3 regions of the Anaerosalibacter massiliensis genome follow, and region 1 is predicted to be linked to each of the others. Evidence: riboswitches for the same ligand, from Rfam matches in the RefSeq annotation. Region 1 holds a riboswitch; each other region holds the start of a gene.
The links. Region 1 has a riboswitch for cobalamin ahead of NSA23_RS06145 (sirohydrochlorin cobaltochelatase). Riboswitches for the same ligand answer to the same signal wherever they lie in the genome.
Positions count from the first base shown of each region.

Region 2: another riboswitch for cobalamin. It lies ahead of cobT (nicotinate-nucleotide--dimethylbenzimidazole phosphoribosyltransferase); the one in region 1 lies ahead of NSA23_RS06145 (sirohydrochlorin cobaltochelatase).
Region 3: another riboswitch for cobalamin. It lies ahead of NSA23_RS07365 (leucine-rich repeat protein); the one in region 1 lies ahead of NSA23_RS06145 (sirohydrochlorin cobaltochelatase).

Region 1 covers NZ_JANJZL010000003.1:172,896-180,253, forward strand. Annotated here, with positions in the region: gene cobA (uroporphyrinogen-III C-methyltransferase) at 1-957, shown strand, start outside; gene hemB (porphobilinogen synthase) at 954-1,922, shown strand; gene hemL (glutamate-1-semialdehyde 2,1-aminomutase) at 1,941-3,230, shown strand; cobalamin riboswitch at 3,285-3,454, shown strand; gene NSA23_RS06145 (sirohydrochlorin cobaltochelatase) at 3,566-4,342, shown strand; gene NSA23_RS06150 (DEAD/DEAH box helicase) at 4,484-7,358, shown strand, end outside.
Region 2 covers NZ_JANJZL010000005.1:140,951-148,308, reverse strand. Annotated here, with positions in the region: gene NSA23_RS09480 (DUF2935 domain-containing protein) at 1-76, opposite strand, end outside; gene NSA23_RS09475 (sodium-dependent transporter) at 395-1,783, shown strand; gene NSA23_RS09470 (hypothetical protein) at 1,810-2,313, opposite strand; gene NSA23_RS16515 (J domain-containing protein) at 2,304-2,861, opposite strand; gene NSA23_RS09460 (DUF5685 family protein) at 2,827-3,729, opposite strand; cobalamin riboswitch at 3,816-3,946, shown strand; gene cobT (nicotinate-nucleotide--dimethylbenzimidazole phosphoribosyltransferase) at 3,963-5,108, shown strand; gene cobU (bifunctional adenosylcobinamide kinase/adenosylcobinamide-phosphate guanylyltransferase) at 5,113-5,649, shown strand; gene cobS (adenosylcobinamide-GDP ribazoletransferase) at 5,619-6,383, shown strand; gene NSA23_RS09440 (histidine phosphatase family protein) at 6,374-6,943, shown strand; gene NSA23_RS09435 (hypothetical protein) at 7,153-7,335, shown strand.
Region 3 covers NZ_JANJZL010000004.1:38,561-45,918, forward strand. Annotated here, with positions in the region: gene NSA23_RS07355 (leucine-rich repeat domain-containing protein) at 1-423, shown strand, start outside; gene NSA23_RS07360 (Ig-like domain-containing protein) at 808-3,297, shown strand; cobalamin riboswitch at 3,500-3,649, shown strand; gene NSA23_RS07365 (leucine-rich repeat protein) at 3,787-7,358, shown strand, end outside.

The DNA of each region.
Region 1 (7,358 bases):
AATGGGAAAGATGAAGATACTCCTGTAGCTATAGTAAACTGGGCTACTACATCTTACCAGAAAGTAGTTGAAGGAAATCTTTCAAATATATATGAAAAAGCAATAAAAGAAAAAATAACTCCTCCAAGTCTTATAGTAGTAGGACAGGTAGTTAAGTTACGAAAAAAGCTTAATTTTTTTGAAGAAAAATTATTATTTGGTAAAGCTATAGTTGTAACTAGGACTAAAGCTCAGAAAAAAGAATTTGTTAATGAATTAAAAAAACTAGGGGCTACAGCTTATGAATTTCCTACTATTGAAATAGATGAAATATCTCCTAATCTAGAATTAGATAGTGCCATTGAAAACATAGATAAATACACTCATATTTTACTAACTAGTGTAAATGGAGCAAATATATTTTTTAAAAAACTATTCTCTCTAGGATATGATGCTAGAAAATTAGGTGAGGTAAAAATTGGAGCTATAGGACCTAAGACAGGAAAGACTATAGAAAAATATGGTGTAAGACCAGATTTTATTCCAGAGGAACATGTATCTGAAGCTTTAATAAAAGATTTAAAGAAAGTTTTAACAGAAAAAGATAAAGTATTGGTTCCAAGGGCTAAAAATGCAAGACCCTATTTAGTAAGAGAGATTTCTAAAATATGTGATGTAGACGAAGTTAAAACTTATAATACAATTAAAGGGATAAACAAAGCGGAGAAATTAATAAAGTTTTTAAAAGATAAGAAGGATTTTTACCTAACCTTTACTAGTCCTTCAACTTTTAATAATTTTGTAGAGATATTAGGTGATGATTCTTCAGATATTTTAAATAGAGGTAAGATACTATCTATTGGACCAATAACTTCAAACACTATAAGAGAAAAAGGATATGAAGTCTATGGTGAAGCAGAAGAATATACAGTAGACGGCTTAATAGAACTACTCGTAAAGGAAGGAGAAAAACAATGAATATATTAAATAGACCTAGAAGACTTAGAAAGAATGAAACTATAAGAAATTTAATAAGAGAGACTAAACTTTCTGTTGAAGATTTTATCTATCCAATATTTGTGGAAGAAGGAACAAATATAAAAGAAGAAATACCATCTATGGAAGGAGTCTATCGTTATTCAGTAGATAGAGTACTGAAAGAAGTAGAAGAAGTAGAAAGTTTAGGAATAAAAGCTATACTATTGTTTGGAATTCCAGCAAATAAAGATGAGTTAGGGACTGAAGGATATGCAGAAGATGGTATTGTACAAAAGGCTACAAGAGAAATAAAAAAAGTATTTCCCCAAATGTATGTTATAACCGATGTATGTATGTGTGAATATACATCTCATGGTCATTGTGGAATACTTTTAGAAAATGGTTATGTAGATAATGATAAAACATTAGAGTATTTAGGAAAAATTGCTTTAAGTCATGCTAGAGCAGGAGCAGATATGATAGCACCTTCTGATATGATGGATGGCAGAATAGAGTATATTAGAAATTGTTTAGATGACAATGGATTTAAAACTGTACCTATTATGGCCTATAGTGCGAAATATGCATCTTCATTTTATGGACCATTTAGAGATGCTGCAGATTCATCTCCAGCTTTTGGAGATAGGAAGTCTTATCAAATGGATCCAGCTAATACAGATGAAGCTATGAGAGAAATTGAATTAGATATAATGGAAGGGGCAGATATAATAATGGTAAAACCAGCTCTTTCCTATCTTGATATAATAAGAAGAGCAAAAGATAATTTCAATATGCCTTTAGCAGCTTATAATGTAAGTGGAGAGTATTCAATGCTTAAGATGGCTGTAAAGGAAGGACTTTTAGACGAAACAGCTATATTAGAATCTTTACTCTCAATTAAAAGGGCTGGTGCAGATATAATTATTTCATATTTTGCTAAAGATGTAGCTAAAATACTAAAATAATTAAAAGGAAGTGATAATATGAACCTAAAAAAGTCAAAAAATATATATGATGAAGCTATAAAATACATTCCAGGAGGAGTAAATAGCCCTGTTAGAGCCTTTAAGTCTGTTGGAGCAGATCCAGCATTCATTAAATCTGGACATGGAAATAAAATAGAAGATGAGGACGGAAATACTTATATTGATTATATCTGTTCATGGGGTCCTTTAATACTTGGACACTCTGATGAAAGATTAATAGAAGGTATAGAAGATATTTTAAGAAATGGAATAAGTTTTGGACTACCTACTAAGATAGAAGTAGATATGGCAAAGCATATTGTAGAATCTTATAATGGTGTGGAAATGGTAAGAATGGTGAACTCAGGTACGGAAGCTACTATGAGTGCCATAAGAGTAGCTAGAGGATATACTGGTAGGGATAAAATAATAAAATTTGAAGGTTGCTATCATGGACATAATGATTGTTTACTTGTGAAATCTGGGTCAGGAGCTATAACTTATGGAGTACCCACTAGCAGTGGAGTTCCAGCAGATATAGTAAAAAATACTATAGTTTGCAGATATAATAATTTAGAAGATGTAAAAAAGACTTTTGAAGATTTTGGAGAAGATATAGCAGCTATAATCCTAGAACCTGTAGCAGGAAATATGGGAGTAGTTCCTGCAAAGAGAGAATTTTTAGAAGGCCTTAGGAAGATAACTAAAGAGAATGGTTCAGTACTTATATTTGATGAAGTAATAACAGGTTTTAGGATAAGCTATGGAGGGGCTAGCGAAGTATATGGAATTGAACCAGATATGGCTTGTTTTGGTAAAATAATCGGAGGAGGATTTCCAGTTGGTGCTTATGGCGGAAAAAAAGAAATAATGGAAATGGTATCTCCAACAGGGCCAGTTTATCAAGCAGGTACTCTTTCAGGAAACCCATTAGCCATGCATGTAGGATATAGAAATTTAAAAATACTAAAAGAAAATAAAAATATATATAAGGAACTAGAAGAAAAAGCTATTATGATAGAAGAAGGAATTAGAAAAAATATAGAAGAATTAAATATAAATGCAAAAATAGTAAGATTTAAAAGTATGTTAACTCTTTTCTTTGGAAAAGGACCTTTTGAAAACTTTGATGATGTTCAGTCTTGTGATACAGAAATGTATGCTAAATATTTCAATGAAATGTTAAATCGTGGAATAATGCTTCCACCAGCCCAATTTGAAGGTATGTTTTTATCTATAGCTCATACTAAAGAAGATATAGAATATACTATTAAGGCTAATTACGAAGCATTGAAGGCTATTAAGTAGAGTTAAAAAAATTGCAAAAATTATAGTCTTATGTTAGCATATGTTTTATACAACTTAATAAGAGGAGATATAGGTTTATTATGATTAAAAGGGAAATTGGTAAAAGCCAATACAGCCCCCGCTACTGTAAGTGGTACGAAATCAACGATATACCACCTCTTGGGAAGGTGTTGAGAGTAGGATAAACCACAAGTCAGGAGACCTGCCTATAACTTTTAAGTATGCCTTCGGTGGGAAGGAATTGCTTTTGTATTAAAATATATATGAATATCCATCCCATAGCTGTTTGAGGCTATGGGATTTTTTACAAATAACTCAAAGAAAAGAGGTATAAAATGAAAGAAGCTATCCTTGTAGTTAGTTTTGGAACAACTTATGAGAAAACAAGAAAGTTATGTATAGAAAGCACAGAAAATGAAATTAAAGATAGATTTAAAGATTTTGAAATTAGAAGGGCTTTTACTTCTCAAATGGTAATAGAAAGATTAAAAAAGAGAGATGGCATAATAATAGATAATGTAGAAGAAGCATTAGAGAAAATATGTAAGGGTGAGACTAAAGATATATATATTCAATCCTTACATATCATACCAGGTCATGAATATGAAAAAATGCATAGGCACATAGATAGTTTTAAGGACAAATACAATTTTAATAGTATAAGTGTAGGAAAGCCCTTACTATATGATGAAGAAGATTATAAAAAAGTGGTTGAAGCACTAGATACTAAGGGATTAAAAGAAGATGAAGCTATTGTATTTATGGGACATGGGACAGATCATATTTCTGACAATTGTTACAGTAGATTAGAAGATGAATTTAAGAAACAAGGATTTAAAAATGTATATATAGGTACAGTGGAGGGCAATGAAACTATAGAAGATATAATACCTTTACTAAAAGAAAATAAAATAAGAAAGGTAATACTAAAACCTTTCATGTTAGTTGCAGGAGATCATGCAAAAAATGATATGGCAGGAGATGAAGAAGATTCTTGGAAAAATAAACTTTTAAAAGAAGGTTTTAAGGTAGAAACCTATGTAAAAGGCCTTGGAGAAGAGGACAGTATAAGAAAGTTATTTGTGTCACATTTAGAAGATATAATAGAATAAAATTGAGAAATTAATTAAGTTTTGTTAGGGGTTTAGAATTATCTAAGCCCTTTTTCTTGTGAGTATATTTTAAATATAATATGGGCTATGATATAATAGGATATTGAATAATAAATCCCATGATTTTGATAGAGGTGAAATATGTTAAATATAGATGATAAGCTATTATTAGAAAGATCGGGAAACTATCAATCTTACATTAAAGGAAAAGAATGTTATTATAATGGTAGAGTCACGAATTTAAGGTACGATAAAGACTTAAAATATTTTCAAGGAATAGTTAAAGGAAGTAAAGAATATATAGTGGAGCTTTTTTTTGATAAAGATAATGATTTAGTATCCTCTCATTGCACATGTCCAGCTTATGAAAAATATTCAGGTGATTGTAAACATATCATTGCTCTTCTTTTATATATAAAAAACTTAAATATATCTAATACATTTCAAAAAAAAGATGAAGAAAATATAAAAAACATAATTGATTATTATAAATTTAATAGTGAAAATCAAAATATACCTGTAAAATTAGAACTTAATTATGAATTTGATTTTAATGATTTCAGAGACATTGATGAAAGTTCTTTTTTAAGTCTAAGAATGGGAGAAAACAAGCTATATGTAGTAAGAAATGTTAAAAAGTTCTTTGAGAGTTTAGAAAATGGAGAAGAAATATATTTTGGAAAAGAATTTACTTTCAATCCTAATTATCATGTATTTAGACCTGAAGATGAAAAAGTAATTAGCTTTCTGAAACTTTTATATGAAAATCATACAATAAATAGTACAAGATATTATGGAAGTGGAGACCAGAATATATTTAAAGGAAAGCACATATTACTTAAACCAGAGGCATTGAAAAGTTTTTTTAAGCTTATGGGAGGTAGAAGTTTTAATGCTTCTATAATGGGATCTGAGTACAAGAATATAAAGATAATAGAGAAAGATTTTTATTTAAATATGAAACTAGATGAAGAAGGCAATTATTTAACTATGAAAATGGATTCTTATGAAAATATTATTCCTCTTACTTCAAATGGTGAGTATATTTTTAATAATGAGCATATCTATAAAATTTCAAAAGAGTGGAGAAAGAAAATAGTACCTTTATATGATGAGATAATTTCAAGTAGAAATGAAACTTTAAAAATACCTAATAAATACAAAGAGGACTTTATATCAGAAATAATTCTAAGTGTTAAAGATGTAGCCAATATTGATATAGATGAAAAAATAGAAAATTCTATATACAACCCTGATCTTAAAGCCAATATATATTTAGATAAAGAGTCAGATATTATTATAGGAAAAGTTAATTTTATATACGGAGATATAAATATAAACCCTTTTAGTTCTCAAGATTCTAATATTAATAAACCTGGAAAAATTTTATTGAGGGATGCAGAAAAAGAAAGAAATATTTTAAGACTTTTAGAAAAAAGCGAATTTAAGGTTAGAGATGGGGAGATATATATAGATGAAGAGGAAAAAATATTTAATTTTATATTCAATATTATTCCTAAGATTCAAAACTTATGTAGTGTATATTACTCTGAAGGCTTTAGAAATATAGCATTCAAAAACCCTGCTAATTTTTCTGGAAGTATAGGTTTAAATAGTGATACAGATATGTTAGAGTTTAATTTTGAATTAGCAGGTATAAGTTCTGAAGAATTAGAAAAGGTATTTAAAGCTTTAAAGGAAAAAAAGAAATATTATAGGCTGAAAAATGGTTCGTTTTTATTATTAGATAATAATGAACTAGGATATATGGAAAATATTTTAGATTATTTAGATATAGATGAAAAAGATTTAAATAGAGAAACATTATCAATTCCTAAGTACAGAGCAGCATATTTAAATAATTATTTAAAGGAGAAGAAACTAAATTTTATTGAAAAAAATATGGATTTTCAAAATTTAGTTGAAGATATTAATAAACCAGAAGATATTGAATATGAGATTCCTATAGAGCTAGATAATATTCTTAGAGATTATCAAAAGTTTGGATTTAAGTGGTTAAAAACTTTATCAAGATATGGTTTAGGTGGAATATTAGCTGATGATATGGGTTTAGGTAAAACATTGCAAATAATTACCTTTTTATTATCAGAAAAAAATGAAAAGGGCAGATGGCCATCCCTTGTAATTGCTCCTACTTCTGTATTATACAATTGGGAAGCAGAAATTAAAAGATTTGCTCCTAGTCTTAAAGCAATTGTAGTGTCAGGAGACAAAGATGAGAGGAAAAATCTTTTGAAAGATATTGAAGATTATGATGTAATTATTACCTCATATCCTCTAATAAGGAATGATATAGCTGAATACAAAGAAATTACATTCAGACATTGTATATTAGATGAGGCTCAGTATATAAAGAATCCAAAATCTTTAAGTGCTAGGTCTGTTAAAAAGATAAAAGCTAAAAATTATTTTGCTCTAACTGGAACTCCTATGGAAAATTCTTTAACAGAATTGTGGTCAATATTTGATTATTTAATGCCTGGATATTTATTATCTAATGGAAAGTTTATAGAAAAATATGAAAAGCCAATTATTAAAGAACAAGATGAAAATGCTCTGAAAGATTTAAATCTTCATATAAGACCTTTTATTTTAAGAAGGCTTAAAAAAGATGTGCTAAAAGAATTGCCAGATAAAATAGAGCAGAAAGTAGTAGTAGAGTTAACAAATGAACAAAAAAAGATATATCTCGCTTATTTACAAGCTATAAAAGGAGAGATAGAAGAAGAAATAATAGCTAAGGGATTTGGAAAAAGTCAAATAAAGATTTTAGCAGGGCTTACAAGACTTAGACAAATCTGTTGTCATCCAGGAATGTTTGTTGAAAATTATAGAGGAAAAAGTGGAAAGATAAATTCTCTTGAAGAAATAGTAAAGGATGCTATAGAGGGAGGACATAGAATACTTCTATTTTCTCAATTTACTAGCATGTTAAATATTGTTCAAGATATGTTGGAAAAAAACCATATAGAATATATGTATTTAGATGGCTCTA
Region 2 (7,358 bases), on a different contig from region 1:
GATGTTCTTTCATTATTCTTGCAAAAAACAAATTGTATTCTAAAGAAAGTTTAATATATTCCTCTTTAGACAACAAAAAGATCTCCTCCTTTAATAACATATTAATATTATTATATTAAGCTATTAAAAAAAGGTGATTTAGTGGATGTTAAATAACTAACAAAAATAACTCATCATTTAAAGTGTTAGACAATTATCAATAAATAAGTATAAACAAAGTGGCTATTTTTGAATATTTATAAACAAATACATGAGAATGAATACCTAAAGAGCAAGAAATGTATTGTTAATATTTAGATAATTCAGATAATTTCTTGACTTTTCCCAAAATTCGTACTATGATTTGCATAGAGAATATTAAAATTTTGTAACTTTTTAGCAAGGAGGTAGAAAAATGAGTCAGAACTCAAACAAAGTAAATTTAGGTAAAAGCCCTGAAAGCAGTGGTAGGGAAACTTTTGCAACAAGCTTTGGTATACTAGCAGCAGCTATAGGTTCAGCAGTAGGGCTAGGTAATATATGGAGATTTCCTTATATTACTGGGATGAATGGTGGAGGAGCATTTATTTTAGTTTATTTAATTTGTGTTGCAATAATAGGAATTCCATTGATGTTGTCCGAATTTGTAGTAGGCAGGGAGGGTAAAAAAGATGCTATAGGTTCTTTTAAAAAATTATCTCCCAATGGAAAATGGTATATCAGTGGTATATTAGGAGTTTTAGCAGCATTTATGATACTTTCTTTTTATGGAGTTATAGCAGGATGGTCCTTAGAGTATATAGGGAAATCTATTACTAATCAGTTTGCAGGTAAGACTGTCACACAAATTGAAACAATGTTTGTAGATTTTATAACTCATCCAGTAAAACCTGTAGTTTGTCAGTTAATATTCATGGCTATAACAGGATTTATAGTAGCTGCAGGTGTTCAGGGGGGAATAGAAAAGATTTCAAAAATATTAATACCCTTATTATTAGTTATAATAATTATATTAGATATTAGGGCTATTACCTTACCAGGAGGTAGTGCAGGATTAGAGTTTTTATTTAAGCCAGATTTTTCAAAGATTACTGGAGCTAGTATATTAGATGCATTAGGCCATTCGTTTTTCTCATTGAGTTTAGGAATGGGAATAATGATTACTTACGGTTCTTATATAGGCAAAGGTGAAAAATTAGGTAAAACATCTCTAAATGTAGCTATAGCTGATACTGTAATAGCATTATTAGTAGGAATAGCTATATTCCCAGCAGTATTTGCTTTTGATATTGCTCCAAATAGTGGTCCAGGGTTAGTATTTATTACACTTCCAAATGTATTTGCTAAGATGCCAGGAGGTCCTATATTTTCTTCAATGTTTTTCATATTGTTAGCTTTAGCAGCTCTTACAAGTACTATATCCTTATTGGAAGTAGTAACTGCTTATGTAATAGAGTGTTTTAATATGGAAAGGAAGAAGGCTTCTATCTTAAGTACTGTTTTAATATCTTTATTAGGAGTATTTGCGTCACTTTCTAATGGTCCTTTATCTGGGGAAGTATTTTTTGGCAGAAATTTATTTGACTTTTTAGATTATTTAACAGCAAATTATTTCTTAACTATTGCAGCCCTTATTAGCTGTATATTTGTAGGTTGGAAGTTTAACAAAAAGACTTTAGAAAATCAACTGACGAATGATGGCATTATAAAAGCAAGTTATATAGATGTATACTATTTTATTATAAAGTTTATTTGTCCCATTCTCATACTAATAGTATTTTTAGCTGGCATTGGAATAATATAAGAATCATAAAAAAGTATAGGGTTAGATTAAATCCTATACTTTTTTAATTTATTTATATATAGTGTTAAAAAGTAGTCAAATAATAAAAAAATAGGTTGTACAAATATTATTAAATTTTTCATAGACATATTAGTATTTATAGGATTGCCAATAAATAATTCATATAATTTATAAATCAAGAAGAATGTAATATTAAAGTATATTAACTTTAAGACAATCTCTATTAAAATATTATTAGTTTTTTCTATAAGATTCTTTATTATTCCATAGGGACCAAAAAATAATATATAAAATAGTATATTTCCTCTCATTCCTAATAGCACTGTAGATAAAATAGAAGAAGCAATATATATGTATAAACTATTTTTGGTACCAGTTAATATTAATCCAATAGGAATTATTAAGGCAGATAAAAAAAGCATTAACAATTTATTATAGGGTAAAATAGTACTTAAATAAATAAAAATGATACTTAATGCTGTAAGGAGGCCACCATATGCTATAGCCTTACTTTTATTATTTAAATACATGATATAAAGTCTCCCCCCATACACTCACATAGACAATCTAAACAATAAAGGGTTGCACAAATATTACATATATTATGATCTCTATTATTATAAGGTTTTCTGTAGTTATCATTTCTTCTAAATAGGGAATTGAAAGCATTATTATATTCTCTATTTCCAGGATTCATAGAACAAGCTGTTTCTAAATTACTATAGGCTGCATCATACCATCCTCTATTCTGGTTTAATATTCCCATTAAGAAATACCATTCTCCTGTTTTTTTATTTACCATATTTAATTTTCTTTCAGCTTCAGCTAAGTTTCCATTCTGAATATCAATTCTTGCACTATATAATAATTCTTCCTCTGAAAAATTATTATTTCTATTGCTCATAAGAAAATTATAGGCATCATTTATTTCTTTTAATTTCTCCTCAGCTAACTCTCTTAAAGGATTGTCTATGAATTTATCTGGGTGGTATTTTTTTACAAGTTTTTTATAAGCCTGTTTTATTTCACTTTCTGTTGCATTTTTATTTATTTCCAATATTTCGTAAGGATCTTTCATTTGTTTTCATCTCCTTAGTTTCAAACACTTTTTCTATCTGTGCTAGAAGTCCAAAATTAAAAACATTAAATAATATATCCCTATTTTTTTCTATAGGCAATTTTTCAAATGCTCTGCTACATTCTCTAGCATAGGAAGTTAAAATGAAATGTATTCTTTTATTTGTACTTTTTACAAAATCCTTATAAGGTATATTTTTTTTATTTAAAATTAAATTTATTCCATTAAATTCATTATTTTTTATATCCTTTTCTAAATCATCATAAGCATCTATTATATAAATCCATTTTCCGAGATTATATCCTAAATGGTATAATGATTCATCATATTCTTTATTATTTATATAAGATAGTATAGTATAGGCTGTTAATTCACCAAAAGGATGACTTAATTCATCTAGGCTATCTATATTTTTACTTTTTTCAAGATAATAAAGTTTATTTAGATTTTCTTTTATATTATTCTCAATTTGTTGAAAATTTTCGGGTATTTTATTTAAATAAGTTTTAAATATAGATGAAAAAACTCTACTTCTAATAGTTTTGTCATCTATAACATCATCCAATAATTTATGATAAGTTAAAATAATATTCAAATAAGAAGCATATCTTAAAGGCTCATTATCTACTAAAAATATTCTTTTCTTAATTGGATGGAGTATACAATTTCTTTTTATATATTTTTCTTCATTGCCATTGAAAGAATCTAATAATATAGCTAGAAAAGTTGTATCATAATTTAATGTAATTCTAGGAACATTTCCAAAATTATACTTTATATTTCTACAAAGTCCACAATAATAAGCTTTGATCTTTTCATAATCTTTTATTTTCAGTTCCATTTTATAGGGGATGACATAACCAAACATAATATTCTCCTTAAGTTTACTTTCAGTCATAATATATCATACTAAAAAATCTGATTCAATTAGAAACAAATATTTGACTGAAAAAATAATAAGATATATAATAAAATTTGTAAGATAAAAAACAAGGGAAAGTGGTGTGAATCCACTGCAGCCCCCGCTACTGTAAACGATTAAATGAATCGTAAGCCAGATTACCTTAATTAATATATGCTAAAACTTCGGAGGGAAGTTTTATGCGTTTTAGATTTATTCTACCTCCAGAGGTAGTTTTTTTATTTTCTAAATATTTTTTCAAAGAAGGAAGGGATTTCATGAAGCTATTAAAAGAAACATTAGAAGCTATAAAGCCTGTAGATGAAGAAGCAAAGAAGAAGGCTAAGGAAAGAATGGATAACTTAACCAAGCCTATAGGTAGTTTAGGAGTTTTAGAAGATATAGCTATAAGAATGGCAGGAATAACAGGAAAAGTACATAACAAAATGGATAAAAGAAATATAGTGGTTATGTGTGCTGATAATGGAGTAGTAGAAGAAGGTGTTAGTGCTTGCCCTCAATGGTTTACAAAAGTACTTACTGAAAATCTTACTAGAGGATATACTGGTGTAACTGTCCTCTCTGAACTTATAAACTCCCATGTAACTACTGTAGATATAGGTGTAAATGCAGATATAGATAATCCTAAAGTTATAAATAAAAAGATTGCATATGGAACCAAAAACATGACAAAGGAACCAAGTATGACTCGTGAAGAAGCTATAAAGGCTATAGAGGTAGGAATAGAAATATCGGATAAACTTTATAGTGAAGGATATGATATACTAGGAACAGGAGAAATGGGTATAGGAAACACTACTACTAGTGGAGCAGTATTATCTGTATTTTCAGGATTGAGTCCAGATATTACTTGTGGAAAAGGTTCAGGCCTAACAGATGACCAATATGAAGGAAAGAAAAATGCTGTAAAAAAAGCTATAGAAATAAATAAGCCAGACAAAAATGATCCTTTAGATGTTATTTCAAAAGTAGGAGGGTTTGACATAGCTGGGATATGTGGTTGTTTTCTTTCAGCAGCAAAAAATAGAAAACCGATAGTTATAGATGGATTTATTTCATCGGCAGCAGCATTATGTGCAGTTAGGCTAAACCCTATAGTAAAGGATTATTTATTTCCATCTCATCTTTCAAAAGAGCCAGGAGCTATGTATATGATGGAGGAAATAGGACTTAAACCAATGCTTAACCTTGAAATGAGGCTTGGAGAAGGTTCAGGTTGTCCTTTAGCATTTCAGATTATAGATTCGGCTCTTTATATAATGGATAATCTAGCTACTTTTGAACAATCAACTCTTAATAAAGATGTATTAATAGATATTAGGTGATAATATGATTATACTTGTGACAGGTGGAGCAAGGAGTGGAAAAAGCTCCTTTGCTGAAAAACAATATGAAAATAAAAAAGATGTAGTCTATATAGCTACATCTAAGGTAATGGACAAGGAAATGGAAGATAGGGTTATTCTTCATAAAAAATCTAGGCCTAGCTATTGGAGAACCTTTGAGGGAAATTATGATTTAGATAATGCAATAGGGAAAGAAGAAAATTATTTATTAGACTGTGTAACAGTCCTTACATCAAATATAATGTATGATTTAACCAAAGATGAAGAAAGAATATCAATAGAACTTCAAAAAAAAGTAGAAGATACAGTTGTTAATGAATTAAATAAGCTTATAAATAAAATAAATGATGAAAATTATAATTTAGTACTAGTTACAAATGAGATAGGTTCTTCATTAGTACCAGAAAGTCATATAGGAAGAGTTTTTAGAGATGTTCAAGGAAGAGTAAATCAAAGGATAGCTTCTATTTCTAATGAAGTTTATTTGGTATGTTGTGGCATACCAGTGAAGATAAAGTGATAAAGGGCTTAATACTTGCTATACAATTTTTATCTAGAATACCTATAAATATAGCAGTAGATTTTAATGAGGAAAATTTAAGGAAAAGCACTTTTTTTTATCCGTTTACAGGTATGATTATAGGTGGAATTGCTGGTCTTTTTTATTATATTTTTTCCTATATAAATAAAGATATAGCTTCTTTCATAGCTGTACTAAGTATTATAATAACGACGGGAGGACTTCATTTAGATGGTATAGGAGATACTTTTGATGGTTTCTACTCTGCTAGGGATAGAGAGAGAATACTTGAAATAATGAAAGATAGTAGAGCAGGGACTTATGGTGTGGTGGCTATAATACTTGATATATTATTTAAATATATTCTCATATCTAATATAGAGGGAAATATTCCACTATACTTAGCATTTTCTTGTGCCAATGCTAGATTTATGTCAGTGCTACTTATGTCTTTTGCCAAAATTGCTAGACCAGGTGGTTTAGGAGATATGCTAGCCAGTAGCAATCCTAGAAGTTATGCTATAGCTGGAGGAATATTATATAGTATAATTGTTTTTCTTGTGAATCCATTGTTTTTAATACCTTTAGTAGCATCAATATTATGGGCATTGTTAGTTACTTTAAAGACTTACAAAACTATTGGAGGATTTACTGGAGATGTTTATGGTGCAACTATCGAAACTACAGAGATAATATCTCTCATAACTTTTGCAGGGGTGCTAAAATGGATATAATATTTGTTAGACATGGTGAAACATTAGAGAATAAAAAAGGTATCTATGGAAGTTTAGATACATCTTTATCTGAAAAAGGAAAAAAACAAATAGTTGAAACGAAAAAGCAAATAAAAAAACTTTCCTTTGAAAATATTTATATAAGTCCACTTAAAAGAACTATAGAAACATCAAAAATACTAGGAGTAGAAGGAATTTTTGATGAAAGAATTAAAGAAATAGATTTTGGACTATTTAGAGGTAAGACTTATGAGGAAGTTAAAAAACTATATCCAGAAGAAATGGTTTATTGGCTCAAAGACCATGTAAGATATAAAATGCCTGAGGGAGAAAGTCTATTGGATTTATATAATAGGACAGCAGATTTTTTGAATAATAGGATTGAAGAAGATAAAGATATATTAGTAATTACCCATGAAGGCGTTATAAGATGTGCATTATGCTGGATATTTGATAATGCTGAACATTTCTATAGGTTCAAGATTAAAAATGGAGGCATAACCATTATTGCAGTAGAAAATGATTATAAATATATAAAAGGTATAAACAATATATTCTAAGCACAGACTATTCTGTGCTTATTTTAAATTATAATTAAAGCAAGAGAAACAATCAGAAAATTAGTAAAATTATTTACAATAGAAAGTGAAATATGAAAGTTAAAATAGAGAATTTAAATTATGTTAGTAGACTAAAGTAAAATAAAAAAGAGGTAGGTAAATACAAGCTTACCTCTTTTTTATTTAATAGAGAACCTGATTTAGTTTTTGTGAAATATATGGAAGAAAAAGAGTCAATATTACATCAATATTTCTTAAAGTATATTGCTAAAGAAAGTGGTGGTAAAGAATCACATAGAATTTTAGATGATTTTGGAGGGGAAATTGATTTACCCCATTTAGCTGCGACAATTCAAGGATATGCAAGAGTATTGGGAGTTCCTGAATTTTGAGCTGGCTGGGGAGGAGATTTGGC
Region 3 (7,358 bases), on a different contig from region 1:
TGTGATAGTTTAAAAAACATTCAATTACCTGAAAACATTAAAAAAATTGAATTTCGAACATTTTACAAAACAAAATCTCTAAAAGAAATTAAGTTTCCAGAAAGTTTAGAATATATAGATAAAGAAGCTTTTTATTTATCTGGAATAAATAATATTCAAATACCTGAGAAGGTTAGAAAAATTGATGATGCTGCTTTTAAAAATTGTAAATTTCTGTTGAATGTCACAATACCTTTAAATGTTAAGGAAATTGGAAATAGAGTTTTTACTGGTTGTAGAAGATTAAAAACTGTTAAAATACTTCATGATTTAGATGAAATAGGGGAAGAATTTGTAAACAAACATACAATTGTAATATGTAAAGAAGGCTCAAAGATAGATTCTTATTGTGAGAAATTCGAAATTAAAACTAAATACATATAAAAAAATCCTTTTAGCTAATATAGCATTTTTAAAATATTGATATTTTATTTGTTATTTGATAGTATAAGTAAAGACATATTCTTTTGCGTTTTAACCTAAAAACTTAACTTTAAACTCAAAGAAAGCCTATATATTATATAAGGCAAGATATATATTATCTTTCTGGAATCAGGTGAAAATCCTGAACAGATGCGCTACCGTAAAGGTTATATTAAAGATTATAACCAAGTCGGAAACAGATTCTTTGATGACAGAAAACTAGTTTCGCATGTGTACTAGTTTCAAGTAAAGTTCTACAGCATATATAGGGCTTCTGTCATGAGTTTTTCTCATGATAGAAGCTTTTTTGTTGCGAAAAATTTAAAAAATTAAGGAGGGAGCTATTTGAAAAATAATAGTATTAAGAAGTTCTTATCTTTTTTAATGGTATTTACAATACTGTTTTCTACGGCAAATTTATCATTTACAGAAGGGGTAGAAACATCTGAACCAAGTATTGAAACTACTTTAAAAGAAATGACCACAAAAGCAGATAAGATAACATTTGATTTGTGGGCAAAAGATTCTAGTGGAGAAAAAATAAGTACTTCAAATATTGGAGTCACAAACAATGGAAAGCCAGTTAGCATTAACTGGGATGATAAGGAAAAAACTAGCTATACTTTAAATTTAGAGATAGGAACAAATAATGTTGAAATAAATGTAAATTGTAATGGAAAGAAATATTTACAAAAATATACTTTAATTCGTGAAGAAGCAGAAGATGGAGATGTAATTGGTAGTTTTACTTTTAGTATGGAGGCATTTACAGTAGGGTTAGGATACTTAATAGAGCCTATTCAAGTTGATATTCATAAAGGGAGAAATGCAGCTCAAGAATTAGATGAGATAATAAGAAATCATGGATATGAGTATGAAAATACGGGTAATCTTGAAAGTAGTTTTTATTTAGAAAATGTTTTAGATGACACAAATACAGTTTATAAAGATACCCCTAAAATTCCAGATGCACTGAAAGAAAAACTAAACGGGGTATATGATGAAGAAGAATATGACCCAGAATATGGTCTAGGAGAATTTAATTTTAACTATATGTCAGGATGGATGTATGCTGTAAATAATGTGTTTCCAAATGTAGGATTTGCTGACAAGTATCTTCAAGATGGAGATGTAATGCGTGTACAATTTACATTAGCTTATGGAAATGATATTGGTGGTGCAGATGCCATGGGCGGGGGTTATGAAAATAACTTTTTCCCTAAGGTAGATAAAGATGAATTGACTAAAAAAGTAGCAGAAATAAATAGTAGTGATAGAAAAGATGAATATTTGAAGATAAGTAAAATCAAGAAAGCATATGATGATGCTATTAAAGTTCTTCAAACTGTCAATGCTACTCAAGAAGACATTGATAAATCTTTAAGCAATTTAGAAAAAGCTTTAAATAATATAGTAGAAGTGGTATCAATAGAAGCTATAAATGATATAGAAGTAGACTTTGGTACAAGCAAGGAAAAAGTATTAGAAAAATTACCAAAGAAAATAAAATTAAACTTAAGTAATGGAACTAAAGAAGAAGTAAATGTAACTTGGACAAGTGAAGAATATGATGGTAATAAATCAGAAGAATATGTATTTGTAGGAAACTATAAGCTATCAGAAGAAGTAATTGGAGACAAGCCAAAAGCAAATGTTAAAGTAGTTGTAAAAGAAGAAGTAGTAACAGTAAAAGAAATAGATCCAATAGAAGATATAGAAGTAGATTTTGGTACTAATAAAGAAGATGCAATAACAAAATTACCAAATAAGATAAAATTGAATTTAAGTAATGGAACTAAAGAAGAAGTAGATATAAATTGGACAAGTGAAGTATACAATGGCAACAAAGCAGGAGAATATAAATTTGTAGGAAGTTATGAATTGCCAGAAGGTGTTACGGGAGATAAGCCAGAAGTAAATGTTAAAGTAAGAGTAAAAGAAGAGTCAAAGTCAGAAGTAAATAAAGCTAAATTAGAAGAAGTGATAAATAAGGCAGAAAAAATAGATTTAGAAAATAAAACAGAGGAAAGCATAAAAGTATTAAAAGAAGTAATAGCAAAAGGTAAAGAAATACTTAACAAAGAAGAAGTAGCTCAAGAAGAAATAGACGGTGCAGTTAAAGCTATAGAAACAGCAATAGAAAATCTTGAAGATAAAGAAGAACCAGAACCTAAACCAGAAGTAAATAAAACTAGATTAGAAGAAGCAATAAACAAGGCTGAAAATATAGAATTAGAAGGTAAAACAGAAGATAGTATAAAAGTATTAAAAGAAGCAATAGCAAAAGGTAAAGAAATACTTGTTAAAGAAGAAGTAATTCAAGAAGAAATAGACAACGCAGTTAAGAATATAGAAGTAGCAATGGAAAACCTTAAAGATGAAGAAAAACCAGAACCAAAACCAGAAGTAGATAAGACAAAATTAGAAGAAATAATAAATAAAGCTGAAAATATAAATACAGAAGGCAAGACAGAAAATAGCATAAAAGTATTAAATGAAGCAATAGCAAAGGGAAAGGAAATACTTAATAAAGAGGAAATAACTCAAGAAGAGGTAGATAATGCAGTTAAAGCTATAGAAGTAGCAATAGAAAGTTTAAAGGATAAAGAAGCTTCTAAACCTCAGCCAAATAAACCAGAGAAACCAACTAAGCCAGGAAAAGTAGATAAACCAGATAATAAACCAACTAAACCTAATATAAAAAATAAACCAAAGGAAACAACACTTCCTAAGACAGGAGAATCTTCTATGCTATGGATTAGTATTCTAGGTGTTATTTTACTAGTAGTTGGAACAAAATTATGGATGGACAAGAAGAAGGAAAGAGAAGCCTAAAATTAATTATTAGGATGAAGACTTTCATGAGTTTTCATCCTTATTTTTTTGTATAATAATATTTATAGAATTATAGAAAAATGTTCCTATGAGCATGATTATAACTACATTAGAAAAATTAAAATCAGTTTGCCTTTGAAAATTAAATATGCTATACTTAAATTAAGTATAAGAATGTTCGTATAATATTATTAGATTACAATTTAACTTTATATCAAAGTAGTCTCAATAGTTTATATATTGGGAAGGATAGGTATATTATCCTTAGGGAATCAGGTGAAATTCCTGAACAGATGCGCTACCGTGAAAAGTTTAGCTTTAGTCGGGAACCTGCTCTTTGATGATGGGAAATGAGCCTCGCATAAGGGATTCGTTTTAAGTAAAGTTCTACAGCATAAATAGAGCTTCTATCTTAGTTTTTGGAGTTTGAAACTTCCTAAGATAGAAGCTCTTTTTATTATAAAAAGTTTAAAACAAGGGGGGAAAAAATTGAATAATTTTAAGAAAAAGTTTACTAGAGGTTTGACATCTTTAGTTCTTGCACTAATATTGGTTATGAACATGCTTCCTATGACGGTATCTGCTGTAGCTTATGATTATACAAAAGATTATAAGGATTTAGAAATTCGTTTTTGGGAAGATGAACAGCCAGAAATTGGGTTTTATATCAATGCAGCAGCAAAATATATAATGGAGACAGTTCCAGAGCCAACAATGGGATCAACCTTTGGAGAATGGTCTGTTATGGACTTGTTAAGAGGGTTGTATACAGGATATGGCTATACAGGTGAGCTTGAAGAGGAGTATTTTACAGACTACATAAAAAGAATTGAGAAATATGTTATTGAAAAGGATGGAATCCTTGACCGTAGTAAATCTACAGAGTGGTCCCGTCTTATGCTTACATTAACATCATTAGGATATGATGTTACAAAAGTAGCTGGAAAATATGATTTTATTGAGAAATTGTCTAGTTCTCATAGTTTTTCCTATAGGCAAGGAATTAATGGACCTGTTTGGGAAATTATAGCTATGAATACAGGAGGATATAAGTTTTATGAGCAACCTGATAATAAAGATGCAAATACTTTTAGTAAAATGATTAACTTTATATTAGATAAGGAAATTGTTCAGAAAGATGGAACAGTTGGAGGTTGGGCTCTTTTTGGTAAGATGCCAGATCCTGATATGACAGGAATGACTTTACAGGCATTGGCACCTTATTATTTAAATGAAACCAAATATAATAAAGTTCGTGAAAAAGATTCACCTTCATATGAGGAATTTGCTAAGGTAGTAGAAAGAGGTATTTATACACTTTCAGAATTGCAAGTAGATAATGGTGGTTATAATGCTTGGGGAAATGTTAACGCTGAAAGTACTGTACAAGCTATTGTAGCATTAACAGCACTTAATATAGATCCAAAGTCAGATAATGTAGAATTAAGATATATTGGTAAGAATTGTAGTTTTATTACAAAGGGAGCCAATAGGGATGGAGTTGCAACTAATAATATGATAGATGCCCTTCTAACTTTTTGGGCAGCTGGAAGTGGAAAGTCACCAGAGTCTGGAGGATTTAAGCATGTAACAGCAGGTAATGATGGCGGTGGCGGTGCAGGTACAGGAGTAAATGCAATGGCAACAGATCAAGCCCTTTATGGACTTATTGCCTACGACCGCTATAAAAAAGGTATAGAACCCTTATATGATATGACTGATATGAAAAATGGTGAATATAAATACATGCTTTCTGATGAATATAGAGAATCTAAAGCTCATAATGCAACATATGTATTAGATGGAGAGACAAAAACAGAGAAGGTAGCTCCATATGCGGCAATAGAACTTACTGAAGCAGCTGCAGTGGGTGATAAGAAATTTAAGAATTGGAATACAAAACCTGATGGTAGTGGAACAATATATAAGGCTGGTGAATACCTGTCCATGCCTGAACATGATATTACCCTATATGCACAATATAGAGGTAAAGATGAGTTACCTACAATAAAGGATATTAAGCCAATTAACTATGTTCTAGTAGATATAGGAACAACAGAAAAGGAAGCAAAAAAACTACTACCAAAAACAACAAAAATTATAGATTCTGATGGAGAAGAATATGAAGTTGACTTGAACTGGAGTATAGAAAATTATGATGGCAATAAAATAAGTGCTTATAATGCCGTAGGGACATTTGAACTTCCAGAAGATGTAAGACAGACAGATCCTCCAACAGAATTAAAAGTTAAGACTATAGTTAAGGTATCCAAACAAATTCCAGAATCAGAATTAGAATTTAATAAGGATACTAATACAATTATAGACTATAAAGGAAAAGATAAAGATGTAGTAATTCCAAATGAAATTGATGGTGAGCCTGTTATGGAAATAGGTACTGGTGCATTCCAAAATAAGGGATTGGAAGCTATCTATATTCCAGACAGTGTAATAGAAATACAAAAAGAAGCTTTTAAAGGAAACGAATTAGCAGAAGTTAATATTCCAAACAATATAATTTCGATAGAGGAAAGTGCATTTGAAGGTAATAAACTGGTTAAGATAAGTTTTCCAGAAAGGTTGCTTGAGATTAAAAAGAATGCTTTCAGGAATAATGAACTAACTAATATAAAATTACCAAATTCATTGGATCTTATAGGTTCAGGTGCATTTACAAATAATAAATTATCTAAAGTTGATATTCCAAATAATGTAATCGTATTAGGAGATTATGCCTTTAGTGATAATGAATTAATAGAGGTAAGTATTCCAAATAAAATAAAAGAAATAAGATCTTTTGTATTTCATAATAATAAATTGAAAACTATAAATATACCAAATAGTGTAGAAATAATTAAGGCTGATGCATTTTCAAAGAATAAAATAACTGAATTAGAATTGCCAAGCAATGTAAAAGATCTTGAAAATGGTGCTTTTTCCTCAAATGAAATAGAAAAAATAAATATATCAGAGGGAGTTACAACTATTGGAACTAATGTCTTTAGTGAGAATAAGTTAGCTAATATTTATATTCCAAAGAGTGTAAAGGAAATTGGAATAAATGCTTTTGCAGACAACAATATTTTAGAGGGAAATGCAAGAATTGACAATTATAAAAATGAAGTAAAAGTAGAAAAAAGTGCATTTATTAACAATGGTAAAGATGGAAAGACAAGTATAGCTCCAGTATTTTTAGAAGATGAACGTGAAAAATTATCTATTAATGAAGTTGAATTCTTAAAGAGTGGAGAGTTAATAGCTAAGGGTGAAATAAACGGAACTGAAATTACAGTACAACTACCAAAAGATTTTCCAGAAGATGAATTAGATATGATAGGTCTTGGTTCTTATACATTAAAAATTCTTGGAACAGAAGGAGTAAATATAAAACAAGATGGTGGTGCAGGAGGAGATTGGTCAGAGGGTAAATTCAATACAGTAGACGTAGATCATCCAACAAAGTTTGTTATTGAAAAATATGGTATAGATAAAGAATATATTTTAACAATTAAATCGCCAGAGATAGAGACAGTTACAGTAGTAAGTATAGGAAAAATAGATAATCTAGAAGTGGATTTTGGAACAGAAAAAGAAAATGTAGCATTGCCAGAAAGAATAATATTAAACTTAAGCAATGGCAGCAAGAAAGAAGTAGATATAAATTGGACAAGTGAAGAATATGATGGGAATAAAGCAGGAGAATATAAATTTGTAGGAAGTTATGAATTGCCAGAAGGTGTGACAGGAGATAAGCCAGAAGTAAATGTTAAAGTAAGAGTAAAAGAAGAGTTAAAGCCAGAAGTAAATAAAGCTAAATTAGAAGAAGTGATAAATAAGGCAGAAAAAATAGATTTAGAAAACAAAACAGAGGAAAGCATAAAAGTGTTAAAAGAAGCAATAGCAAAGGGTAAAGAAATACTTAACAAAGAAGAAGTAGCCCAAGAAGAAATAAACGGTGCAGTTAAAGCTATAGAAACAGCAATAGAAAATCTTGAAGATAAAGAAGAACCAGAACCTAAACCAGAAGTAGATAAAACTAGATTAGAAGAAATAATAAACAA